DNA from 2 places in the Kitasatospora sp. NPDC087314 genome. Region 2 is predicted to be linked to the other one. Evidence: predicted binding sites of a transcription regulator. Region 2 holds the regulator's gene; the other holds the start of a gene.
What was found. Region 2 encodes HspR, which represses chaperone genes until heat shock. Its sites were predicted from a motif close to TTGAGNNNNNNNNNCTCAA; they were not measured.

Region 1 (8,997 bases), on a different contig from region 2:
GCGCGAACGGCGCCGCGAAGAGGAACACCATGCCGACGCCGTGCCCGAACGCGTCCGTCACCAGCGGGACGATCGGGGCCGGCAGCTTGTGCAGGTCCGGGATGCCCCCGCCGCCGACCGCGCCTCCGGCCGGGATGTGCGCGGCGGCGAGGTTCTCCGTCAGGTAGTGGGTCACCTTGTTGTTCATCAGCGCGCCGAGCGCGGAGACGCCCATCGCGCCGCCCATGGTGCGGAAGAAGGTGACCACCGAGCTGGCCGCGCCGAGTTCGTGCCGCGGCACGGTGTTCTGCACCGCCAGGACGAGGTTCTGCATGGTCAGGCCGAGGCCGATGCCGGTGATCGCCATGTAGACGGACAGCAGCGTGTAGTCGGTGTCGGCGCGCACGGTGCCGAGCAGGCCGAAACCGATGGCGAGCAGCGCCGTGCCGGAGACCAGGTAGGCCTTCCACCTGCCGTACTTGGTGATCAGTCGGCCGGCCACGGTGGAGGAGAGCGCCAGGCCGAGGATCATCGGCAGGGTCATCAGTCCGGCCGTGGTCGGGGACTTGTCGCGGGCCAGCTGGAAGTACTGGCTGAGGAAGGTGGTCGCGCCGTACATCCCGACGCCGACCAGCACGCTGGCGAGCGCGGCCAGGCTGACGGTGCGGTACTTGAAGAGGTCCGGCGGGATGATCGGCTCGGCGGCGCGGCGCTCGATCACCACGGCGAGCGCGCCCAGCAGCAGGCCGCCGCCGACCATCGCGGCGGTCTGCCAGGACAGCCAGTCGTAGTTCTTGCCGGCCAGCGTGATCCAGATCATCAGCAGGCTGACGGCGCCGGTGATGACCAGCGCGCCCAGGTAGTCGATCTTCGCCTTGCGCTTGACCACCGGCAGCTTGAGGGTGCGCTGGATCACCAGGATCGCGGCGATCGCGAACGGGATGCCGACGTAGAAGCACCAGCGCCAGCCCAGCCAGGAGGTGTCCACGATGACGCCGCCGATCAGCGGGCCGCCGATGGTGGCCAGCGCGAAGACCGCGCCGAAGTAGCCGCTGTACCGGCCGCGCTCGCGCGGCGGGACCATCGCGGCCAGGCAGATCTGGCCCAGTGCGACGACGCCGCCGGCGCCGATGCCCTGGAGGGCCCGGCAGGCGATCAGCTGACCGGTGTTCTGGGAGAGGCCGGCCAGCGCCGAGGTGGCGATGTAGATCACCAGGGCTATCTGCAGCAGCAGCTTCTTGCTGGCGAGGTCGGAGAGCTTGCCCCAGATCGGGGTGGAGGCGGTCAGGGTGAGCAGGGCGGCGGTGATCACCCAGGTGTAGGCGGACTGGCCGCCGTGCAGGTCGGTGAGGATGTGCGGCAGGGCGTTGGACACGACGGTCGACGAGAGCACGGCCACGAAGAGGCCGAGCAGCAGGCCGGACAGCGCCTCCATCACCTGCCGGTGGGTCATCGGTCGGTCGTCGACGGCGGCGGCTGTGCCGGTCGCGGCCTCGGTGGTCACGGTCATCTGGGTCCTTCGGCGAGGCGTGCGGGGTACGCGGGCGGGGTACGCGGGCGGCGGCGCGGACGCTGTCCGCGCGCGGCGAAAATTCGTTGCCTTAAGCAACCATAAGACCAATGGTTGACTTAGGCAACTTTCTTCAAGGCCACGTAAAGCCCGGCCGGATCCCGCACCGCACGGGCCCGCCGGGCTCACCCCGTCGCCGCAGGTCACTCCACCGGAGGCTCCCCGATCACGTCGTTGAAGCGGTGCAGTAGGTCCGCGAAGCGGTCGACGTCCTCCCGGGACCAGTTGCCCAGCAGCTCGCGCACCCGCCGCATCCGGGCGTCCCGGGCCGCCAGGTAGCGCCGCCGCCCGTCCTCGGTCAGCGAGACCAGCGCGGCCCGGCCGTCCTGCGGGTCCGCCTCCCTGGCCACCAGACCCAGCTCCTCCAGCGCCCGGATCTGCCGGCTCACCGTCGCCTTGCCGACCGCGAAGTGCACGCCGACGTCCGTCACCCGCACCGGCCCGGCCTGCTCGACGTAGCCGAGCAGGCTGTACGCCATCCCCTCCAGCTCGGGGTGCACCCGGCGTGAGAGCTCCGCCACTCGGGCCCGGCCCCGCCGGAACATCAGCGCGACCTCGCGCTCCACCGCCAGCAGGGCTTTCTCGTCACTCACCGCGCCAGTATCCCGCAGTCGCCCGGGCCCGGACCCGGCGCGCGAGGTGAGACAAGACAACTAGTTCATGGTATGAAGTATCCGTTTTCCCCCTATACACAAGGAGATGTGGATGGCCGCCCCGGGGCAGGGTTTCATCGCCGAACTCAAGGGAGCGGTCACGCCGCGCGCGGCGCTGTTGGTGGTCGCCGTACTGCTGCTCCAACTCGGCTTCATCACCTCGTACGTCGGGGCGCTGCACCACCCGACCCCGCACAACCTGTCGATCGCGGTGGTCGCCCCGCCGCAGGTCGCCCCCAAGCTGGTCCAGGCGCTGGACTCGGCGCCGAACGACGCCGTCAAGGCCGTCACCGCGCCGGACGCCGAGAGCGCCACCCAGCAGATCAAGGACCAGAAGATCTACGCCGCGCTGGTCGTGAACCCGGCCGGCAACCAGGACACCCTGCTGGTCGGCGGCGCCCGCGGCCCGTCCGCCGCCAAGGCCGCCGAGACCATCACCACCGCGGTGGAGCAGGCCCAGGGCCGCACGGTCAAGGTCGAGGACGTCGTGCCGCTCGCCAAGGGCGACACCAACGGCCTCTCCGCCTTCTACCTGGTGATCGGCTGGTGCGTCGGCGGCTACCTGGTCGCCTCGATCCTCGGCATCAGCGCCGGCTCCAAGCCCGCCAACGCCCACCGCGCGGTGATCCGGCTCGGCGTGCTGGCCCTGTACTCGATCGCGGCCGGCATCGGCGGCACGGTGATCGCCGGGCCGGTCCTGGACGCGCTGCCCGGCTCGATCCTGGGCCTGTCCGCGGTCGGCGCCCTGGTGGTGTTCACGGTCGGCGCGTTCACCATGGCCCTGCAGTGCCTGTTCGACATCGTCGGCATCGGCATCGCGGTGCTGATCTTCGTGGTGCTGGGCAACCCGAGCGCGGGCGGGGTCTACCCGCCGCCGATGATGCCGGCCTTCTGGCGGGCGATCGGCTCCGTGATCCCGAACGGCGCCGGCACCAGCGCCGCCCGGTCGATCGCCTACTTCGGCTCCACCAACCTGGCGATGCCGATCGTGGTACTGGTGGTCTGGGCGGTGGCCGGCGTCGCCGTCACCTTCCTGGCCGTCCTGCGCGGACCCCGCTCCGGCGGCCGCGAGCTGGTCAAGGAGGCCTGAGCCTCCCGGTACGGACGACCGCGCCCCGGCCCTCGGCCGGGGCGCGGTCTCAGCCGCCGGCCAGCCGGCCCGGGTCGGCGACGACGGCGCGCACCACGCCCACCGCGGCACCCAGCAGCGGTCCGCGCCGGCCGAGCCGGGACACCGTCAGCCGCTCGTCCGACCAGGGCCGTACCGTCACCCGGGCGGCCAGCTCGGCCCGCATCGCCGGCAGCAGCCAGGGCGCCAGCCGCGCGTATCCGCCGCCCAGCACCACCTCGGCCGGGTCCAGCAGGTTGACCGCCCCGGCGGCCGCGGTGCCCAGCGCCGATCCGGCCCCGGCCAAGGCCGCCCGCGCCGGCTCGTCCCCGGCCTCGGCGCGCTCGGCGAGCAGCGTCACCCAGTCGCCCCGCACGTTCGCCGACCCGGCCGCCCGCAGCACCGCCTCCCCCGCGTACTGCTCCAGGCAGCCGTGCGCGCCGCAGGCGCAGCGGGGCCCGTCCGGGTGAACCGGCACATGGCCGAACTCCCCCGCGTAGCCGCGCGACCCGCGCAACAGCCGCCCGCCGACGACGATCGCCGCGCCGACACCGGCCTCCGCCGAGACGTACAGGAAGTCCTCCGGCCCGTCGTCCAGCCACCGCTCGGCCAGGCCGCCCAGGTTGGCCTCGTTGTCCGCCTCCACCGGCAGCTCGGCCAGGTCGGCCGCGCCGGCCGCGCGCAGGGCCGGGCGCAGTTCGGCCGCCAGCGGGACGTCCTGCCAGCCCAGGTTGGCCGCCCGCTGGAGCACTCCGCCGGAGGTGCCGACCAGTCCGGGGACGGCCAGGGTCAGCCCGGCCGGGCGCAGGCCCGACTCGGCGACGGCCGAGCGCAGCAGTTCGGCGAGGTCGGCCATGACGGCGGCGGGCTGCCGGCCCCGGTTGCTGACCTCCCGGCGGCGCCAGGCCCGGACCTCACCGCGCAGGTCGACCACGCAGGCGCCGAGGTGCTCCACGCCGATCTCGGCGCCGAGGCCGCCGGGCCCGAGCGGGTTGAGCCCGAGCGCGGTGCCGGGGCGGCCGACCTTGCCGCTGGGCGCGGCCGGGCCCTCCTCGACGACCAGGGCGTCGGCGATCAGCTGCTCGGCGAGCGAGGAGACGGCGGCCCTGGTCAGCCCGGTCTCGGCGGCCACCTCGGCCCGCGAGCGCGGGGCCCGCGCGATCACCCCGAGCACCAGGGCCAGGTTGGCCCGGCGCATCCCCTGCTGGCTGGCGGGCCCGCGCCGGAGGCCGTCCGGCTCACGCATCACGTTCATGCGCCCACCTCGCTTCGCTCGCGCCGCTCGCTCACGCCCTAAGGCATGTCCGGTGGCATCTCGGGTGCAGCGTAACCGGGTTCCGGGGACGGCGTCCTCACCAGGGCGGACGCGGCGGACAGTACGGTGCGGGGGAGCTCGGCGGGGCAGGTGAAGACCCAGCGCTGCATCGCCCAGAAACGGAACAGCATGGCGACGAAGGTGCCGACGACCATCCCGCTGAGGAAGTCCGCGGCCTCCTGGGCGAACGGGCCGACGTACGGCTCGCGCAGGTCCAGGACGTAGCGGGAGACCACCAGCGGCAGGTCGTTCACCGCGATCGCCACCACGCTGACCAGGGAGAACAGCAGCGCCTCCCGGTGGCGGCCGGCGGCCCGGAAGGACCACCGCCGGTTCAGCACGTAGGAGACCCCCGTCCCGATCACGGTGGCGACGGTCAGCGCGACCACCGGCTTGTGCTCCAGCACGGTGAACTTCAGCTCGAAGTCGATCACCAGGGTGAGGGTGAAGCAGAGGCCGCCGACCAGCAGGAACTTCACCAGCCTGCGGTGCCGGAGCAGGAACGGGCGCAGCCGGGCCGGCACCCGGGCCAGGGCGCGCTGCGTGGGGGACGGCATCTTCGCAGTCTCGCACGGGTGCCGCCGTCCCTCCCGTCACCGTCACTGCGCGGGTGAATCCGCCCGTTCGTTCGAGGAGGGGCCGTGGAGCGCACGGGCGGGGGCCCTCCCGGCGGCCGATCCGCCGGGAGGGCCCCGTGAGCGCCCGTCAGGCCGCCGCGACCAGGACCTCGGCCGGCTCCAGGGCCAGCGTCAGCACCTCGCGCACGTCCGCCACCGGGTGGACGGTGAGCCGCTCCAGCACCTCGGCCGGGACGTCGTCCAGGTCGGCCTCGTTGCGCTTGGGGATGATCACCGTGGTGACACCGGCCCGGTCGGCGGCGAGCAGCTTCTGCTTCACCCCGCCGATCGGCAGCACCCGCCCGGTCAACGACACCTCGCCCGTCATCGCCACGTCGGTGCGCACCCGGCGGCCGGACAGCAGCGAGGCCAGCGCCGTGGTCATGGTGATGCCGGCGCTCGGCCCGTCCTTGGGGACGGCCCCGGCCGGGACGTGCAGGTGCACGCCGCGGTCACGCAGCGAGGTGACCGGCAGCTCCAGTTCGGCGCCGCGCGAACGCAGGTAGGAGAGCGCGATGTGCGCGGACTCCTTCATCACGTCGCCCAGCTGCCCGGTGAGGGTCAGTCCGGTGCCGCCGGTCTCCGCGTCGGCGAGCGAGGCCTCGATGTAGAGGACGTCGCCGCCGGCGCCGGTGACCGCGAGGCCGGTGGCCACGCCCGGGACGGCGGTGCGCCGCTCGGCCGGCTCCTGGGCGGCCTCCGGCACGTGGTGGGGCCGCCCGATCAGGGCGCGCAGGTCGTCCGGGCCGATCGCGACGGGCAGTTCGCGCTCGCCGAGCTCGGCCTGGGCGGCGATCCTGCGCAGCACCCGGGCGATCGAGCGCTCCAGGTTCCGCACTCCGGCCTCCCGGGTGTACTCCCCGGCCAGCCGGCGCAGCGCCGCCTCGTCGACGCTGACCTGCTCGCCGCCCAGCCCGGCCTTCTCCCGCTGGCGCGGGAGGAGGTGGTCGCGGGCGATGACGACCTTCTCGTCCTCGGTGTAGCCGTCGAGGCGGACCAGCTCCATCCGGTCGAGCAGCGGCTCGGGGATGGCCTCCAGCACGTTGGCGGTGGCGAGGAAGACGACGTCGGAGAGGTCGAGCTCGACCTCCAGATAGTGGTCCCGGAAGGTGTGGTTCTGCGCCGGGTCCAGCACCTCCAGCAGTGCGGCGGCCGGGTCTCCCCGGTAGTCCGAACCGACCTTGTCGATCTCGTCGAGCAGGACGACCGGGTTCATCGAGCCGGCCTCCTTGATCGCCCGCACCAGCCGGCCGGGCTGCGCGCCGACGTAGGTGCGCCGGTGGCCGCGGATCTCGGCCTCGTCCCGCACCCCGCCGAGCGCGACCCGGACGAAGCTGCGGCCCATGGCGCGGGCCACCGACTCACCGAGCGAGGTCTTGCCGACGCCGGGCGGGCCGACCAGTGCCAGCACCGCTCCCCCGCGGCGCCCGCCGACCAGCCCGAGCCCCTGGTCGGCCCGGCGCTTGCGCACCGCGAGGTACTCGACGATGCGGTCCTTCACGTCCGCCAGGCCCGCGTGGTCGGCGTCCAGCACCGCGCGGGCGCCGGCGATGTCGTACGCGTCCTCGGTGCGCTCGTTCCAGGGCAGCTCCAGGACGGTGTCCAGCCAGGTGCGGATCCAGGAGCCCTCGGGCGACTGGTCGGAGGACCGCTCCAGCTTGTCGACCTCCTTGAGCGCCGCCTCCCGGACCTTCTCGGGCAGCTCCGCGGCCTCGACCCGGGCGCGGTAGTCGCCCTCCTCGTCGGCCGGGTCGCCGTTCAGCTCGGCCAGCTCCTTGCGGACGGCCTCCAGCTGGCGGCGGAGCAGGAACTCCTTCTGCTGCTTGGCCACCCCCTCCTCGACGTCCTTGCGGATGGTGTCGTTGACCTCCTCCTCGGCGAGGTGGTCGCGCAGCAGGGTCAGCGCGTACTCCAGGCGGGCGACCTGGTCGGCCTCCAGCAGCACCTTGAGCTTCTGCTCGGCGGTGACGAAGGCCGCGTAGCCGATGTTGTCGGCGAGCTCGCCGACGCCCTCGATCTGGGCCACCCGGTCGACGATCTGCCAGGCGCCGCGCCGGCGCAGCCACTGGGTGGACAGCGCCTTGTACTCCTTGACCAGCTCGGCGGCCCGGCCGGCCACCGGGGTGCCCACCGAGGACTCCCGGAACGGCGTGGTCTCCACCCACAGGGCGGCACCGGGGCCGGTGGTGCCGACCCCGATCCGGACCCGGCGCACGGCGCGCACCAGCGCCGCCGGCTCCCCGTCGGCCAGCCGGCCGACCTGCTCGACGGTGGCCAGGGTGCCGACCGCCGCGTACGAGCCGTCCACCCGCGGGACCAGCAGGACCTGCGGCTTGCCGGCGCCGGTGGCCGCCGCGCGGGCTGCCTCGACCGCGGCCCGCACCTCGGTGTCCTTCAGGTCCAGCGGAACGACCATGCCCGGCAGGACGACCTCGTCGTCGAGCGGCAGCACGGGCAGGGTGAGCGGTGTGGACGTCGATGCCATGATCTCTCCCCAGTCAGTGAAGTTGAGTCGACCTGACTAAGGCCTGGCGCCCGCCGGATGTTCCCGCGGACTTGTTCGCCGTGAGCGAACGGGAGGGAGTGGCGGGCCGCGCCGTCAAAAGCGTCCGGGGAAAGCACCCGAAGGGGTCAGCGCGCGTCCAGGACCGGGGCGCCACCCGGTGCGGGCGCGGAGCCCGCGGCCTCCGCCCCGGTACGACGCGGCCGCGGCCGACGCGCCTGGGCCCGGCGCAACCAGCGCCACAGCACCACCCCGGCGAGCACCGCGGTCGGATGCCCGACGGCGGTGACCACGTCCCGGTCGGTGAGGATCTGCTCGGCGATCAGCAGCCCGGCGCCGCCGAGCGCCACCAGTCGGCCGCGCCAGGGGAGCAGTCCGGCCACCGCGCCCAGGCAGGCGAGCACGCCGTAGCTGACGCCGATGTCCAGGTAGTCCAGCGCCCGGGTCTCCAGCCGTCCGGTCTCCACCGCGACGATCACCACGCCCTGGGACAGCAGGGTGGCCGTGACGTGCCCGATCGCGAAGACCGCCGCCGCCCGGGCCGAGCCGATCCGGCGCTCCAGCGGCGCGAGGGTGACGGCGAATCCCCACAGGTACGGCATCCACACCTCGCCGGCCACCCAGAAACCGCTGAGCAGCAGCGCGCGCAGCGGATGCTGCAAGAGGTTGTGACCGTCGGAACTGGAGGCCTCCTGCAGCCGCTGCACGAGTTCCGGATCGGCGAGTTTGGCAAAGGTCGTGGTGGCGCCCACCACCGCGAGGTAGCCGAGGGTGAAGGGGTTGCGCCGGGGGGTCGGCACCCGTGCCAGCAGCCATTCGACGACGCCGGTGCGCAGGCCGTGCCGCAGCATCCCGTACGGCGGGCCCGCCGACGGCGCCCCGACGTGTCCGGCGCCTCGCCGCACCCCAGCCATGCCGCCTCCGCTCCACGCCCGCAGCCACCGGCCCCTCACCCAGGTGCCCAACGTACCGGCGCGCGCCGCGGATCCCACCCGGCGGGGCGTTGTCGTGACCACGTTACGTCGAGGTTCTGAGAGGCACCTGAGAAAAGCCGGTGAAGACCATCGGGAAACCGGTCGGCCGGATTCCCGTTATTGGTCCAGACCTTCTTCCGACCAACCCGCCGGCAGGGGCTCTGACCGGCGACTTGGTGCCAACTCGACTGCATACGTACCGTTACGCAGAGAAAAATCGCCGGGTAAGGTATCGGCCCGTGCCCACTCGTGCAGTGGGTCCGCGGGCGGCCCGACGG
Region 2 (8,997 bases):
TCTCGGTCGGCCTCGGCACCCTGCTGCTCGGTTCCCGGGTGATCGGCACCGGCCCCGCGGTGGCCGTCGACGCCGTGCTGTGGGGCGTCGGCACCCTGTACGCGCTGGCCGTCGCCGGCGGCATCCCGTACCTGATGATCACCCGGCACCCGGTCTCCGCCCTGGAGGCCAACCCGACCTGGCTGCTGCCGGTGGTCGCCCCGCTGGTCGCCTCCGCCACCGGCCCGGCGCTCATCCCGCACCTGCCGGCCGGGCCGGCGCAGCAGGCGATGCTGTACGGCTGCTGGGCCCTCTTCGGGGTCGGCCTGCTGGCCACCCTGGTGCTGCTGCCCGTGGTCTTCACCGGGCTGTTCCACAGCAAGCTGCCCACCCTGGTGCTCACCCCCTCGCTGTTCCTGGTGCTCGGCCCGCTCGGCCAGTCCGTCACCGCCGTCCACCAACTCGCCGACGCCGCCCGGCCGGTGCTGCCCGCCCTGGCGCCGACCATGCTCCCCTTCGCCGAGCTGTACGGCGTCGCGGTGATCGGCGTCGCGATGCTCTGGCTGGCCGTCGCGCTCACCGCCAACCTGCGTGCCCGCCGGGCCGGGATGCCGTTCGCGATGACCTGGTGGGCGTACACCTTCCCGATCGGCACCTGCGTCACCGGCGCCTCCGCGCTCGCCCGGCACACCGGGTTCGGCGGCTTCACCGCGCTCGCCGCCGGGCTCTACCTGCTGCTGGCCGTCGCCTGGGTGCTCGCCGCCGGCGGGACGGCCGCCGGGCTCGCCCGCGGGCGGCTGCTGGCGCGCTGAGCCGCCGTCATGCCCGGTGGACGCCCCCGGTGCAGAAATTCGCACCCGCTGCTTGACCGCGCACGGCCAACCGGTCGTACCGGCGGGCTCCGCCCACCCACCCCGCTGGCCTCGGCCTTTACCGGAACCCGGCCCGCCGCTCGGCCCGCCCCGCCCAGCCCCCGTGCAGATAGCTGCAATTGCGCGAACATGCACTCGGGCGCCACTTGTTCACCGGCCGTCACGCTGTGAGGGTGGAAGTCACGCCAGGCCGTCCGGGCACCGCAGCCCGACGCTGGCGACTTGCTCTTCGGAACTGACCGCAGGTGCAACGACCCGCACCTGTGGAACGGGGGGGAAGAGCGCCGGTCGGGGCGCCATGTGTGGTGATGGTCCCGGAACCGGAACCGGCGAGGCGTTGCTGCTCCGCCTCGACGGAAGCGCCTAGGCGCTGGCGTGGTGACGGCGGCCCCCGGGCATCCCGGAGTGCGACGGCACCCGGGCCCCGGGGGTCCGCCGGCCGCCCGGTACCGTGACCGCCGAGCCCCGCGCCGGACGGCGCGAAGGCGGCACCAGGGGAGAAGAGTCCGGCAGGGAGTGTGCGACGTGACGGCGGAACCGGCGGTCGCGCCGCGGCACGGACAGCCCGAGGGCGAACCCGACGAGGCCGCCCGGAAGTTGTACCTGGCGATCCTCGCCGCAGGCGGTCGCGTCCCGTTCACCGGCGCCCAGGAGACCGACCCGGCCGCGCTCCGTCAGCTCATCGGCCTCGGCCTGCTCATCGCCAACCCGATGGACCGCTGCTACACCGCCATCAGCCCACGCTCCGTCAGCGACCGCCTGGGCGCCGAACTCCGCAGCGAGGCGACCAGACTGCTGGTCCGCGCGGAGAACCTCCCCGGCGCCCTCGACGGCCTCACCCGCGCCTACGACGCGATGCCCCGCCCGGCCGGCGGCGCCGGCGGGTCCGTCCACGTCGAGGGCCACGTCCACATCCGTCAGCGGATCTCCCAACTCGCCTCCGACTGCCGCTCCGAGGTCCTCGCCGCCCAGCCCGGCCACCGCCCCGCCGACACCCTTCAGGTCGCCCTGCTCCAGGACGTCCGGCTCCTCCAGCGTGGCTGCTCCCTGCGCACCATCTACCAGCCGGACGCCCTCGCCGACCCGCCCGTCCTCGCCTACGTCGAAGAGGTCACCCGGCACGGCTCCCTCATCCGCGTCCTCGACGAGCCGTTCCAGCGGCTGATCGTCTTCGACCGCGCCGTCGCGGTGATCTCCGCCAGCGACGACAACAGCACCGCCGCATTCCTCACCGACCCGGCCGCCGTCGCCTTCCTGGTCGGCGCCTTCGAACGCGACTGGGCCCGCGCCGACACCGCCGCCGCGCCCGGCCCCACCCGCACCGCCCCCGACCGGATCGGGCGCCTGCTCGCCCGCGGCCTCACCCAGCGGGCCGTCGCCACCCGGCTCGGCCTGAGCGAACGCACCGTCGCCGCCCACATCTCCCGCCTGCGCGACCGCCACGGCGCCCAGACCCTCTTCCAACTCGGCTGGCTGATGCGAGGCACCCGCGATGGCTGAACCCGTGCTCGACGTCCTCGACGCCGCCGCCCGCGACCTCTACCGGTCGATCCTGCGTGCGGGAGGCCGGATCCGGATGGCGGAGGTCGCGGCGCAGGACGCGGACACCGTCCGGGCGCTGCTGGACCTGGGTCTGTTGAAGGCCTACGTCTCGGAGGGCTCGCTCAGCGCGGTCAACCCGCGTGCGGTCACCGCCCGGATCGGTGCCGACCTGCGGGCCGCGGGCACCCGGTTGCTGATGCAGGCGGAGGAACTTCCCGACCTCCTCGGCGATCTCACCACCGCCTACGACACCGCCCCCCGGCGCCACGAACGGACCGGGGCCACCCGGATCGTCGACGGGATCGACAACATCCGGCACCGTGTCTCCCAACTCTCCGAGGAGCTGCGGCACGAAGTGCTGTCCGCCCAGCCGGGCGGCGCTCGTCCGGCGGACGCCGCCGACGACATCGTCGACCACGCCCGTCGTTTCACGGAGCTGGGCGGTGCCATTCGCACCCTGTACGAGACGGCGGCACAGTTCGACGGCCCGACCGTCCGGTTGGCCGCCCGGCTGACGGACATCGGCTGCCACGTCCGGGTCGCGCCGTTCTCGTTCCCCAAGATGATGGTCTTCGACCGTACGGTCGCCGTCATCCCCGCGTCGGCCGGTTTCGACAGCGCGGCCTTCGTGGAGGACCCGGCGACGGTGGACTTCCTGGCCGAGGTGTTCGACCGCTTCTGGCAACTGGCCGAGGGCGTGAACTGGGCCGCGCTCGCGGAAGGCGCGGCGGAGCCCGTGATCCACGAGCAGGTGGGGCGCCTGCTCGCGCAGGGGCTCACGCAGCGGGCGATCGCCACCCGGCTCGGCCTGAGCGAGCGGACGGTGGCCGGCCACATCGCCCGGCTGCGTGAGCTGTACGACGCGGAGACGCTCTTCCAACTGGGCTGGCAGATGCGGGGAGCCCGGACGGGGAAGCCCGGTGAGTGAGCGCTGCTCAGCCGGTGGCGGCGCCGGTCGGCCAGTAGCCGGCCCGGCCGACGACGGGGGGCTGCTGCCGGGGGACGTTGAACTGCTCACCGGGGGCGGTCCAGAAGCCCTCGCGCAGGGACAGCGCCATGCCGGCCCAGTCGAGCGCGGTCTCCACGGTGTGGTTGAGGGCCTCCTGCGACCAGGTGTCGTCGAAGACCAGCGGGAGGACGGGGGCGACCTGCTCGATGGTGGCGATCAGCGGGTTGTGCGTGATGGCCTCGTCGACGAGGAGGACGATCGGCTTCCGCAGTGCCGACGCCCAGCCCAGCTCCAGGCTCACCCCGGCCGACAGCGGCGCTCCGACGTAGGCGAACACGAGGTCCGCGGACTGCAGCGCCCGGAAGTCGGACGGAACCCGGGGCTCCGGCGCCTGCCCGGCGACGGTCCAGGCGTCACTGTGGTGCGCGCTGTACACGGCGGCACCGCTGCGGAGCAGGGTGGTGCGAAGCGTCGTCAGCCGCGTCCGGCTGGCGAGCGTCACCACACTGTCCGCCGGCCCGGTCAGCCGCATCAGCGGCGCGGCCAGGAACACACGTGCACGCCGGCCCTCGGGGGCCTGTCCGGCGTGCTCTCGCAGGTAGGGCTCACTCATTGTCGACTCCGGGGATAGGTGCCAACCAGGCCGATCGCCCCGTTGGGTGGTGACTATCGGAATGCTGCTGTGCATTCGTTATGGTCGAAACAAACTAGTCATGGACATGTTGATTGTGGTGTCCCCGTCTTCCCCCTCCCGCGAGAGGGTTGGGGAGTGCACTGATCGTCTCTGTCGACCGTCGCCACCGTCCACAGAGCCGTGGTGTCATCTCGATGCCTGGCAGAGAGATGACGCACTGAGGTAGCAGGCCCCCTGGCTTCCGGCATGGGCTTGCGGCATTATGTGGCAGGTTGTTCGAAACAATGGGCTGGGTACCCGCACTAAGCCTTACAAAGAGAGGGGGCACCATGTCTCGGATACGCCGGGTGGTGCGGTTTGTCCTGGTTCCAGTCGTTGTGGGTCTGGCGCTTTTCATCGGCAGTGGTTCGAGTCCGGCTGACGACACGATCTGGAACATCGGGGTTTCCCATGATGTGGCAGCGCCAAAGACCATGGCGTTGGCCAATGACACCATCTGGAACTGAGACTGCCGCGACGCTTGGTCAGTGATAGCTGTCGGAGTCGATCGGAACGCTGTTCCGGGCCAACGCATACCCGAGTTGGAAGAGTGACTCGACATTGTGCTCGTCGCGCATCTCGGCCAGATGCCGCGCGAGCGTCCGTTCGCTGATGCCGAGTCTGCGGGCGATCACGCGGTGGTTCACGCCTTCGAGCATGAGGTCGATGATTGTCTGTCGCATCCCGGAGACCACCTGCTGCGGAACGGCGCGCGCGCCGTCGAAGTCCAGCGCCCGGCTCCAGTTCCGCTCGAAGATCTCGCTGATCAGGTAGCTGATGACGGCCCGATCATGGACGAACGCGGCCAGATTGAGGTCCTCGGCGATGGGGATGACCGCGATTCGACGATCGATGACGATCAATCGCGTGTAAGGCTCCTCCAGCGTCCGGAACCGTCCGCCGGCCTTGGTTATCGTGGCCACGTATTCCCTGGTGGGAGCGTGGTACCGGGTGCTCGGGTGGTAGATCGTCCTGAGCGTGATGCCCAGGCGGAGGGCTTCGAGGTCGCGGGCGAGAATGCCGGTGAGCGCCTCCGACGGGCGTGGACCGCCGGGTTGGGCGGCGAGAATCTCCTCCGAGGCGCTGGCGACGATCTGCTGCACCCGCTGGTTGATCAGCACCTTGCCTCGCACGTACTCGATCGCGCCGCCGGCCTGCTCCGGTGAGTGGTAGGCGGCCGTCAGGTCGTGGAGATCGGTGGCGAGGGCCGATGCGCGAGTGAGCAGGTCGAGTGCCTGGCGCTGCCAGGTCACGGAGAGGCTCTCGGACAGCTGCTGAGGGTCGACCGCGACGAGGACACCGGGTTCGTCGGTGTCGGCGACCAGAAGGCCTATGGCCACCAACTCGTCCTGGGCCCCGCCTGCCCTGGCGAGGTCGGAGTCCTTCGGGATCCGCCCGTTCTCGCGGATGACCGCCAGATACAACTCCCGCGCTTCTTTCGAGAGGACGGAGGGCCCAATCGCGGCGGTACTGGGCTGTTCTCGTCCACTCATCTGCGGGCTCCTTGCCGTGGCCGTGTCTGCACTACCTGCCGGGCACCAATACCGGAATCGCAGTGCAGCATGCCAGATCGGGTGGCATCGGTGAGGGCGACAAGATTTGTTCGACAGCACTCTCTCACCACGATCAAGCCGCCGGCACCCCCCGGGTGGAGGGGAGCCGGCGGCTGGAGGTGTTCAGCCAAGTCAGCGCTTGGGACGCCAGACGACGAGGGCGCTGGACTGGGTGGGGGGCTGGTACGGGACGAGGTCGCGGCGGTAGGAGGCGTGGACGGCGGCCTCGCGCTGCTGGAGGGCGGTGGCGGCGCCCTCCAGGGAGTCGACGAGCTCGGTGATGCGGGACTGCAGGGCCGTGACCTGGTTCTCCAGCTCGATGATCCGCTTGATGCCGGCCAGGTTGATGCCCTCGTCCTGGGACAGCCGCTGGACCTCGCGCAGTTGCTGGATGTCGCGCGCGGAGTAGCGGCGGCCGCGGCCGGCGGTGCGGTCGGGGCAGACCAGACCGAGGCGGTCGTACTGGCGCAGGGTCTGCGGGTGCAGGCCGGAGAGCTCGGCGGCGACGGAGATGACGTACACCGGGGTGTCCTCGGTGAGTACGTACTGCGGCGGGGCGGCGGGGCGCCGGGTGCGGCGGCCGTCGCCGGGCAGGCCTTCGCCGATGCCGGGCCCGATGGGGCCGATGCCGGGGCCGATGGGGCTGTCGGGGATCATCTGGTCGTCACGCTCCCTTCGCCGCCCGGAAGAGGGCGGCTCGTGGGTCGTCGGAGGCGGTGGCCTCGCGGTACTGCTCCAGGGCGTTCAGCGCGTCGCCGGAGACGCGCTGCGGCACCACGACCTCGACGGTGACGAGGAGGTCGCCGCGGGTGCCGTCCTTGCGGGTGGCGCCCTTGCCGCGGGCGCGCATGGTGAGGCCGTTGGCGCTGCCGGGGGGCAGCTTGAGCTTCACGGCGGGGCCGTTGAGCGTGGGCACCTCGATGGTGCCGCCGAGGGCGGCTTCGGGGAAGGTGACGGGGACGGTGACGGTGAGGTTGTCCCCCTTGCGCCCGAAGACGGGGTGCGGGTCGACGTGCACGGTGACGTACAGGTCGCCGGGCTGGCCGCCGCGTTCGCCCTGGGCGCCCTTGCCCTTGAGCCGGATGCGCTGGGCGTCCTGGACGCCGGCCGGGATGCGCACCTGCATGGTGTGGGCGGAGCTGGCCCGGCCGCTGCCGTGGCAGTCGGCGCACGGGTCGTCGACGATCATGCCGCGGCCGCGGCAGTCCTTGCACGGCTCGGAGAGCGCGAACGCACCCTGGCCGCGGCTGACGGTGCCGGCGCCGACGCAGGTCGGGCAGACCCGCGGGGTGGTGCCGGACTTGGCGCCGGTGCCGTTGCAGCTGCGGCAGGGGGACTGGCTGGTCATCCGGAGGGGGACGGTCGCGCCGTCGACGGCCTCGTCGAAGGCGAGGGTGACCTCGGTCTCGACGTCGGCGCCGCGCCGGGGCTGGGCCTGCCGGCCGCCGCTCCGGTTGAAGAGTCCGCCGAAGACGTCGCCGAGTCCGCCGCTGCCGGTGGTCTGGCTGCCGCTGAAGAGGTCGCCGAAGTCGAAGCTGTAGCTGCCGGTGCCCTGGCCGGGGCCGCCGGCCCGGAAGCCGCCGTTGGCGAAGAGGCTGCGGGCCTCGTCGTACTCCTTGCGGCGCTTCTCGTCGGACAGGACGTCGTAGGCCTCGGAGATGTCCTTGAACCGCTCTTCGGCCTTGGTGTCGCCCTTGTTGGCGTCCGGGTGGAACTCGCGTGCGAGCTTGCGGTAGGTCTTCTTGATCTCGGCGGCGGTGGCGTCCTTGGGCACGCCGAGGACCTTGTAGTAGTCCTTCTCCACGTAGTCCTTGCCACTCATGCGTCCACCTCGCTCCGCTCGGCAGCCGCTTCGCGCAACACGCACCTGCCAACGATTCGCTCGCTGCGCCTGCTCATGAGCTGCCGCCACCTCCCGATGTCCATCGTCGCTGCGCTGTCAACAGCCCGCCCGCCGGCCGCTGCTGACAACGCGCTGCGGAGCCGGCCGCCGTACTGGCCGGCGTACGACTCCGCAGCGCACTGGTTTTCAGTTGTCACGGGTTGTCAGCTGTCCGAGCCACCGTCGGACTTGTCCGTGTCCCCGGACTTCGCCTCGCCGTCCGGCGCGGCCGTGGTCTGGGTGCCCGGCTGGGGCTCCGCGACGGCGACCATGGCGGGGCGGATGATCCGCTCGCCGATCCGGTAGCCGGGCTGGAGGATCTGCACACAGGTGTCCTCGGTGACGTCCGAGGAGTAGCTGTGCATCAGCGCCTCGTGCATGGTCGGGTCGAAGGGCTCGCCCTCCTTGCCGAACTGCTGCAGGCCCAGCTTGGCGACGACCGTCTCCAGGGACTCGGCGACGGACTTGAAGCCGCCGGTGACCTCGCCGTGCTCGCGGGCGCGGCCGATGTCGTCCAGTACCGGGATCAGGGACTCCAGGATGTTGGAGACCGCGATCTCGCGGACCGTCAGCCGGTCGCGCTCGACCCGCTTGCGGTAGTTCTGGTACTCGGCCTGCAGGCGCTGCAGGTCGCCGGTGCGCTCGGCCAACTCCCGCTTGGCGGTGGAGAGTTCGTCCGAACCGGAACCGGATTCGGCGGCACCGGCCGCGGCGGCCTCCTCGGCAGCCTTGATCACGGCCTCGTCGGCGGCGGAGTCGTCGCCGGGCTTGCCGCCCTGCGGCTTCTCCGTCATGCCGCACCACCCTTGGGCTTCTCGTCGTCCACGATCTCGGCGTCGACGACGTCGTCGTCCTTGGCCTGGGCGGACTCGCCGGCCGGGGCGGCACCGGCGGCGTCGGCGTTGGCGTACAGCGCCTGGCCGAGCTTCTGCGCGGTGGTGGAGACCTTCTCGGACGCCTCGCGGATCTTCGCGATGTCCTCGCCCTTCAGGGCCTCCTTGAGCTCGCCGATGGCGGTCTCGACCTCGGTCTTGACGTCGGCGGGGAGCTTGTCGGCGTTGTCGGCGATGAACTTCTCGGTCGAGTAGACGAGCTGCTCGGCGGAGTTGCGGGTCTCGACCGACTCGCGGCGCTTGTGGTCCTCCTCCGCGTACTGCTCGGCCTCGCGCATCATGCGCTCGATGTCGTCCTTCGGCAGCGCGGAGCCGCCGGTGACGGTCATCTTCTGCTCCTTGCCGGTGCCGAGGTCCTTGGCACCGACGTGCATGATGCCGTTGGCGTCGATGTCGAAGGTGACCTCGATCTGCGGCAGACCGCGGGGGGCCGGCGGCAGGCCGGTCAGCTCGAACATGCCGAGCTTCTTGTTGTACGCGGCGATCTCGCGCTCGCCCTGGTAGACCTGGATCTGCACGGACGGCTGGTTGTCCTCGGCCGTGGTGAAGATCTCCGAGCGCTTGGTCGGGATCGTGGTGTTGCGCTCGATCAGCTTGGTCATGATGCCGCCCTTGGTCTCGATGCCGAGGGACAGCGGGGTGACGTCGAGCAGC

Region 1: the regulator HspR is predicted to act here: its motif matches at 7,750-7,768, upstream of lon (endopeptidase La).

The regions. Positions count from the first base shown of each region.
Region 1 is NZ_JBIUYE010000007.1:187,930-196,926, forward strand. It holds gene ACIO5E_RS17295 (MDR family MFS transporter) at 1-1,489, opposite strand, end outside; gene ACIO5E_RS17300 (MarR family winged helix-turn-helix transcriptional regulator) at 1,693-2,142, opposite strand; gene ACIO5E_RS17305 (ABC transporter permease) at 2,255-3,292, shown strand; gene ACIO5E_RS17310 (ROK family protein) at 3,342-4,565, opposite strand; gene ACIO5E_RS17315 (GtrA family protein) at 4,604-5,182, opposite strand; gene lon (endopeptidase La) at 5,331-7,727, opposite strand; gene ACIO5E_RS17325 (rhomboid-like protein) at 7,874-8,659, opposite strand.
Region 2 is NZ_JBIUYE010000003.1:224,296-233,292, reverse strand. It holds gene ACIO5E_RS07560 (TDT family transporter) at 1-791, shown strand, start outside; gene ACIO5E_RS07555 (LuxR C-terminal-related transcriptional regulator) at 1,377-2,351, shown strand; gene ACIO5E_RS07550 (LuxR C-terminal-related transcriptional regulator) at 2,344-3,321, shown strand; gene ACIO5E_RS07545 (hypothetical protein) at 3,329-3,955, opposite strand; gene ACIO5E_RS07540 (hypothetical protein) at 4,501-5,508, opposite strand; gene ACIO5E_RS07535 (heat shock protein transcriptional repressor HspR) at 5,701-6,225, opposite strand; gene dnaJ (molecular chaperone DnaJ) at 6,233-7,390, opposite strand; gene grpE (nucleotide exchange factor GrpE) at 7,615-8,244, opposite strand; gene dnaK (molecular chaperone DnaK) at 8,241-8,997, opposite strand, start outside.